One region of the Halomonas sp. KX33721 genome, then DNA from elsewhere that is predicted to be linked to it. Evidence: predicted binding sites of a transcription regulator. Region 1 holds the regulator's gene; the other holds the start of a gene.
The links. The regulator sigma-54, encoded in region 1, starts transcription at its own class of promoters, with help from an activator protein. The targets are predictions, from matches to a motif close to TGGCACNNNNNTTGCTNT.

Region 1 (4,159 bases):
AAGGCAATATGCAGCTACGCGGCGAGCGTGTCGAAATTCAGCGTAACAATGCTGGCGAGTTGTCTCGCGCCATCGCTACGGGCGAGCGTGCTTACTTGCGTAACCAAATTGAAGACCAAGAAACCCCTATAGAAGGCTGGGCGCGTCGGATTATTTATCACGTTTCCGAACGCCGGGTTGAGCTGATTGACCAAGCTGAGCTGACCCAGCAAGGAGATCACTTCCAAGGTGGACGTTTAGAGTACTTTATCGATCAAGAAGTAGTACAAGCACGCTCTGACGTTAGCGGCAGTGAAAATCAGCGTATTCGTATGACCCTTCAGCCCGAACAATAGGAAGTGGCCACGTGGCAGCATCAACATCCCCAGCCCCCACACCAGTAAAAACGCTCTACGCCCATCATTTAGCGAAGAGCTATAAGCGCCGCCGTGTGGTTAAAGATATTAATCTGGAAATCACTCAAGGTAGCGTGGTTGGGCTACTTGGCCCTAATGGTGCAGGTAAAACCACCTCGTTTTATATGATTGTGGGGTTGGTCAAATTGGATGCGGGCAAAGTAGGCATTGACGACCTTGACCTCACTCATGCTCCTATGCATGAACGCGCCATGGCAGGGATTGGTTATCTACCCCAGGAAGCTTCCATCTTCCGCAAGCTCTCCGTGGCTGACAACATTATGGCCATTTTAGAGACACGCAAAGAGCTTGATCGAAGCGCCCGGGAAGCACAACTTGAGTTACTACTTGAAGATTTTCACATCACTCATATACGCGACAACTTAGGCATGAGTCTTTCTGGGGGCGAACGCCGCCGTGTTGAAATCGCCCGCTCTTTGGCCACCGAACCGGCCTTTATCCTGCTGGATGAACCTTTTGCCGGGGTTGACCCGATTTCCGTTGGGGAAATTAAAGCTATCATTCGAGCGTTAAAGAAACGCCACATTGGTGTATTGATCACCGACCATAACGTTCGTGAAACGCTGGATATTTGTGATATTGCCTACATTGTTGGCGACGGTCACATCATTGCCAGTGGAAACGCCCAGGAAATCCTCAACAACCAGAAGGTTCGAGATGTCTATTTAGGCGCTGATTTCCGCCTTTAAACAGTGACCTGCAGAAGCATTTCTTTTAGTGGCATGCTTATTGCACTTGCACCAAGCCATAACTCACTCTAGGGTGGAGCTTTCTGATTAACGAGTGGTTCTCAGATGGTCATGAAAGCTTCTCTCCAATTGCGTATCGGCACACAGCTGACCATGACACCTCAGCTGCAGCAGGCTATCGCCCTGCTTCAGCTATCGACGCTGGACCTTCGTCAAGAAATTCAGCAAGCGCTAGATGCCAATCCCATGCTTGAGCAAGAAGATGAGTTTGGCGAGCAGGCTGTCAGTGAGCCTCAAGAGGCTGAGTGGTCCGAGAGCATCCCCAACGAACTCTCCGTCGACAGTGACTGGTCAGATACCTATCAAGACATAGGCAGCCTGGGTGGCAACAGTGAAGGCCCCGACTTCGAACGCCAAGCCGCTGGACAAAGCCTACATGGCCACCTGCTATGGCAACTGGCCATGACAGACTTTAGCCCGCGAGAATACGCCATCGCGGAAAGCCTGATTGATGCGCTGGATGCCAACGGCTATCTCACCCAGCCGCTTAATGACATTCGGGAAGGATTAAAAGCCCAAGGCCATGACAGCTTAAGCCAGCGGGAAGTGGAAAATACCCTGCTGCGCTTGCAGCAATTTGAGCCCACCGGCGTCTTTGCCCGAGACCTGCGTGAATGCCTGATGCTGCAACTCGCCTCACTACCTGAGGACACCCCTCTGCTAATGCCCGCCAAACGGCTGGTTCGCCAGTTTTTGGAAGCATTAGGCAAAGACGATATGCGGCTTCTCAAGCGCCGTTTAAGCCTTGATGACGAGCAGCTTGACGATGTCATCCGTTTAATTCGCAGCCTTGACCCACGCCCTGGGAGCACCTATGGCGTTACCGACGACAGCTACATCACCCCCGACCTAGTCGTTCGGCACGACAATGAAGGTTGGCATTTAGAGCTCAATCCAGAAGCACTACCACGCTTGCGTATACAGCCCGACTACGCCAGCTTGATCAAACGCGCAGACAAAAGCCAAGACAACCAGTTCCTCAAAGAGCACCTCCAAGAAGCCCGCTGGCTGATCAAAAGCTTATCGAGTCGCAATGACACGCTGCTACGAGTTGGGCGTGAAATTATTGCACGCCAAATTGGCTTTCTGGAGCATGGCGAAGAAGCAATGAAACCGCTGATTTTAGCGGATATTGCTGAAGCGGTAGAGATGCACGAATCCACCATATCTCGTGTGACCACGCAGAAATTTATTCACACGCCGCGGGGCGTTTTCGAGCTTAAGTACTTCTTCTCAAGCCAGGTAAGCGGCCAAGACGGCGGCGACAGCCACTCCAGCACAGCCATTCGCGCCCGCATCAAAAAGCTGATTCAGGATGAGCCCTCAGGAAAACCGCTCTCCGATAGCCGCTTGGTGACTCTGCTTGAAGAGGAGAGCATTAGCGTTGCACGGCGTACTGTCGCAAAATATCGGGAGTCAATGGGCATTCCCTCGTCAAGTGAGCGCCGCCGTTTACGCTAGTTAAGCGGTACGTATGAACAAACTCAACGCAAGGGCTTTGCAATAGCGTAAAAAGGGTTACAATCGAAGTACAGTCCGATGGATAAGGAGCACGTCAATGCAAGTAAACATCACTGGTCATCACGTTGAACTGACTGACGCCTTGCGCGACTACGTTAACGAAAAGCTGCAGCGCGTTGAACGCCACTACGACAACATTACCACGGTGCAAGTGACCTTATCTGTTGAGAAGGAGCGCCAGCAAGCAGCCTGCACACTGCACGCTGCCGGTGCAGACCTTCACGCCGAAGCGCTTGATAACGACATGTATGCCGCTATTGATGCGCTAGCAGACAAAATCGATCGTCAACTCGTTAAACATAAGGAAAAAGCACAAGCTCGCGCCCAGGGCGCTGGTGTGCGTTAACTCAATGACGTTGGAAACCATCCTCCCCCCGGAGCGCGTGCTTTATGACGTTCCCGGGGGCAGCAAAAAACGGGTGCTGGAGTTTTTCAGCACCTTTATCGCCCAAAATACACCCAGCCTAGATAGCCAAGAGGTGTTTAGCCGACTCATTGGCCGCGAGCGACTAGGCAGTACGGGGATAGGCAACGGGGTTGCCATCCCCCACGCTCGCAGTCCTCACTGTAGCGCACCCATTGCTGGCTTTTTAAAGCTTGCTGAGCCAGTAGACTTCGACGCCATTGATGGCGACCCGGTGGATCTTGTGTTTGTGCTGCTGGTACCAGAAGAGGCAGATGACACCCACCTAGCACTGCTTGGCCAAGTGGCTACTATTATGAACGACGCCCATACGCGTCAGCAGTTACGTAAAGCCGATAGTCAGCGCGAACTCTTAGCACTTATTACCGCCAAGATTCGCGAACAAGCCGCCTAGGCTTTATGGGCGGTGGCCACTGCACGCAGCGATAATTTCCTCCCATGCAAGCCAAGAGAGACGCTATGCAACTGGTGATCATTAGCGGCCGTTCAGGGTCCGGTAAATCTATCGCCTTACAAGCGCTAGAGGATCTTGGCTACTACGCTATCGACAATTTACCCGCCATGCTGCTGGGCTCATTAGTTGATGAACTACGTGAGCAAGGCGAGCGCACTCACTTAGCAGTGAGCATTGACGCGCGCAACCTTCCTACGGCGCTTGAACGCCTCCCAGCTTTACTGGAAGAACTACGCCAGCGAGAAATTCGTTTTCAGGTCATCTATCTGACCACGGATGCGCGCATTCTTTTGGAGCGTTACTCAGCCACCCGCCGTCGCCACCCGCTTACCCGGGATAGCGAAATGACGTTGGAAGAGGCCATCAATAAAGAAGAAGAGACGCTGCTTGAAATTCGCGATCTCGCTGACTTGTTGATCGATACGTCGCGCTTATCCGTGCATGACCTGAGACGCCGCATTACTGATCAAGTCGCCCACCAGCGAAAAGATCAGCTAACACTGACGTTTGAGTCGTTTGGCTACAAACGCGGCGTACCCATGGATGCCGACTTAGTCTTCGATGTTCGCTGCCTGCCCAACCCTTATTGGGACCC
Region 2 (4,159 bases), on a different contig from region 1:
GATTGCGGCGGTAGTGGGTGTGATGATCTCGATTGTGGGGATCGACACGCAAACCGGTACCGAGCGCTTTACCTTCAACTCGATTCAACTGCTCGACGGTATCGACTTTCTGGTAGTGGCGCTGGGTATCTTCGCCCTGGCGGAAGTGTTCTACATGCTGCTGCGTGGGGGCGGTGGCAAGGAAGCTCCGCGCAATGCCATCGGCTCGCTCAAGCTGAGCGGTAGTGAAGTGAAGAAAATTGCTGGCCCCATCAGCCGCAGCTCCGTACTGGGCTTCTTTACCGGCGTATTGCCGGGGGCGGGCGCCACCATTGGCTCTTTCCTGGGCTATAGCATGGAGAAGCGCCTGGCGAAAGATGGCGACACCTTTGGCCAGGGCAACATTAAGGGCGTGGCCGCTCCGGAAGCGGCGAACAACGCCGCCTGTACCGGCTCTTTCGTGCCGCTGTTAACCCTGGGTGTACCGGGTTCCGGCACTACGGCGGTACTGCTGGGCGCGCTGCTGGTAATGGGCGTCACCCCTGGCCCGATGATGCTGGAGCAACGTCCGGATGTGTTCTGGGGCGTGATTGCCAGTATGTACATCGGCAACATCTTCCTGCTGGTACTGAACCTGCCGCTGATCCCGCTGATCGCTAAAATCCTCGACCTGCCGCGCCCGCTGCTGCTGTCGATGATTCTGATCTTCTGCATGATCGGCGTTTACGGCATGAGCTTTAGCGTCTTCGACCTGCTGCTGCTGTTGGGCTTTGGCCTGTTGGGCTTGGGCATGCGCCTGTTTGGCTTCCCCACTGCGCCGCTGATCCTTGCGCTGATCCTGGGTAACATTATGGAAGAGTCCATGCGCCGGGCGCTGCAGATCTCTGGTGGCGACTGGACCACCTTTATCGATAAGCCGATCTCGCTGGCGCTACTGGTCATCGCGGTGCTCTCCCTGGGCCTGCCGCTGCTGAAAAAGCGGCGTAGCAAGGCGGCTGCGGCGGCTAAGTAAACGCCAACGCTTTACTCCTTGGCGCTCTAGGTCTCCTAGGGCGCTTTTTTATTGGCGGTGACAATACCCTCTTGTGGTGCAAGGCATCCTATTGGTGCATAACAAGCGTGCATGACGGCTTACTAATTGCGTCATATTTGTGCACGCGGCATAAAACAGTGTTTTTTGAAAACTGCTAAGTATTTGATTCTATTTTTATTAATAGTCTTTGCTTTAATCTGGCGCACCCCTTGCAGAATGAATAGCGACGTGTGAATAACGAGCCATGGCTCGCGACCCACGAGTGGACGCACCAAGTGCCCCGTCGCCTCAATAACGACAACGCTTGGTCGCGGTACCCCAAACACGAGCCCTAACCATAAGGGGCGCAAGGAGGTTCAAGTGACCACACTGCAGCGCAAGACACACCCACGTACCCTTAGCCGTTTCGCCACTGCCCTGGTCACCGCCGCTGTGATGGGCGCCAGCGTGCAAGCGGTTGCCCAAGACGACGACCCCATCAAAGTCGGTATTCTGCACTCGCTCTCCGGCACCATGGCCATCAGTGAATCGACCCTGAAAGACACCGTGGAAATGCTCATCGAGCAGCAGAACGAAGCCGGTGGCCTGCTTGGCCGTCAGCTAGAAGCCGTGGTGGTTGACCCCGCGTCTAACTGGCCGCTGTTTGCCGAGCGCGCCCGCGAGCTGCTGGCCCAGGAAGAAGTGGATGTGATCTTCGGCAACTGGACCTCCGTCTCCCGTAAAGCGGTGCTGCCGGTGGTGGAAGAGCTGAATGGCCTGCTTTTCTACCCGGTGCAGTACGAAGGCGAAGAGTCGTCTGAAAACGTCTTCTACACCGGTGCCGCCCCCAACCAGCAGGCCATTCCTGCCGTTGAGTATTTGATCAACGAAGTCGGTATCGAACGCTTCGCGCTGATCGGCACCGACTACGTCTACCCGCGCACCACCAACCGCATCTTGGAAGCGTTCCTGAAAGATGAGCACGGTGTGGCCGAAGAAGACATCATGGTCAACTACACGCCGTTTGGTCACTCGGACTGGCAGAACATCGTCTCCGAAATCCGCCGCTTTGGCGAAGAGGGCAAGCCCACGGCGGTGGTCTCCACCATTAACGGCGATGCCAACGTGCCGTTCTACCGCGAGCTGGCTAACCAAGGCATCGATGCCGCCGACATTCCGGTGATTGCCTTCTCGGTGGGTGAGCAGGAGCTTTCCGGTATCGACACCGCGCCGCTAGTGGGCCACCTGGCCGCCTGGAACTACTTCATGAGCGTGGACACCGACGCCAACTACGACTTCATCGACGCTTGGATCGAGCACACCGGTGACGAGATGGCGGTGACCAACGACCCCATGGAAGCGCACTACATCGGCTTCAACATGTGGGCCGAAGCGGTGCGTAAAGCGGGTACCATCGACGTGGATACGGTGAAAGACGCGATTATCGGCGTGACCGTGCCTAACCTTTCCGGTGGCTATGCCGCCATGATGCCCAACCACCACATCACCAAGCCGGTGTTGATCGGTGAAGTTCAGGATAATGGTCAGTTCGATATCGTCTGGCAAACGCCCTCTACCGTGGCCGGTGATGCGTGGTCGGATTACCTGCCGGGCTCCCGTGACCTGATCTCTGATTGGCGCAAGCCCATGGAGTGCGGCAACTTTAACGTTGTGAACGGTTCCTGTGGTGGCAGCACCGCAGCAGAAGAAGCCGAAGCGGCACTCGCCGAGTAACTTTCGTCCCCTACTGCGCCAGCGCAATGGCGCAGTAGGGGAGCACGCTACCTCTCCCATTTGATCACCAAAGGAAGAACCCCATGAGGCGTTTCCTTTCCTTGGGGCTACTGTGCCTGATGCTGCTCGGCACCGCCGTGTCGGCGCAGGCACAAAGCAGCTCCTCGACTCCCGATGACCAAGCCGCACTCGCGCTGTTGACCGCGCTGGATGTGGACTCCTACCGCGATAAAGGCGAAGCCATTACCGCTATTCTACAAAGCGACGATGAGCGCGCCCGCGACTGGCTGCAGGCACTGCTGGATGGCCGCCTGCAGCGCACTGACGATGGCCGCTTCGTGCTGGTGCTGGATAATCGCGGCCGTGACTGGTCGGTGGCCGATGCGCTGACTAACGAGCCGCTGGGAGAGATGTCCCGCCGCGACCTGGACCGTATCGGCATCAACAATGCGCTGCGCAACCAACTGCGCAGCGCCATCGCCGTGGTCGACCTCTACTCCCCCAACGTGGAACGCCGCCGTACCTCCGCCGAGCGCCTGTTGGGTGAAGTGGACGGCGAGCTGGCCGAGACGCTGGAACCGGTGATTGCTGACGCGGAAGATGAGTACGTTCGCACGCGCTTAGCTCAGGCGGTGGCGATTTACCGCGCCGAGCAGGGCGAGATGGCGGGTGTCGAGGCGCTCACCGGCAGCCTTCACCCGCGTGCTCGCGTGGCGTTAGGCCGTGCGGCTAATAGCGACGACCCTGTTGTTGCCGAGGCAGCAGCCACGGCGCTGGCCGGTATTGAACAGCAGCTCAAGATTAACCGGGGCCTGGAAACGCTCTACTTCGGCTTGAGCTTGGGCTCGGTGCTGGTGCTGGCAGCGATTGGCCTGGCGATTACCTTTGGCGTGATGGGCGTGATCAACATGGCCCATGGCGAGCTGATGATGCTGGGCGCCTACACCACCTGGATGATGCAGCAGCTGCTGCCGGGCCAGCCCGGGCTGGCGCTGATTCTGTCTATCCCCGCAGGCTTTATGGTGGCCGCCCTGGTGGGCATTGCCATTGAGCGGGGTGTGATCCAGTTCCTCAAAGGCCGCCCGCTGGAAACCCTGCTGGCAACCTTCGGTATCAGCCTGATTCTGCAGCAGCTGGTGCGCACGGTGATTTCACCGCTCAACCGCACCGTGGTGACGCCAGAGTGGATGAGCGGCTCGCTGGTGATCAACGACGCGCTCTCGCTGACCCTCAACCGTATGTACGTGCTTGGCTTTGCGCTGGTGGTGTTTGCCGCGCTGATGCTGATTATGCGCCGCACCCGCTTAGGGCTAGAAGTGCGTGCCGTGACCCAAAACCGCGCCATGGCGCGCTCCATGGGCATCCGCGCCACCCGCGTGGATATCATGACGTTTGCGCTGGGCTCCGGCGTGGCGGGCTTGGCGGGCGTGGCGC

Region 2: a site for sigma-54 is predicted at 1,211-1,228, ahead of urtA (urea ABC transporter substrate-binding protein). Genes of this name have one in related genera too.

Annotation. Positions count from the first base shown of each region.
Region 1 is NZ_LVIA01000012.1:23,574-27,732, reverse strand. It holds gene lptA (lipopolysaccharide transport periplasmic protein LptA) at 1-335, shown strand, start outside; gene lptB (LPS export ABC transporter ATP-binding protein) at 347-1,105, shown strand; gene A3220_RS04245 (RNA polymerase factor sigma-54) at 1,211-2,626, shown strand; gene raiA (ribosome-associated translation inhibitor RaiA) at 2,724-3,032, shown strand; gene ptsN (PTS IIA-like nitrogen regulatory protein PtsN) at 3,037-3,504, shown strand; gene rapZ (RNase adapter RapZ) at 3,570-4,159, shown strand, end outside.
Region 2 is NZ_LVIA01000042.1:21,838-25,996, forward strand. It holds gene A3220_RS14745 (tripartite tricarboxylate transporter permease) at 1-991, shown strand, start outside; gene urtA (urea ABC transporter substrate-binding protein) at 1,373-2,725, shown strand; gene urtB (urea ABC transporter permease subunit UrtB) at 2,809-4,159, shown strand, end outside.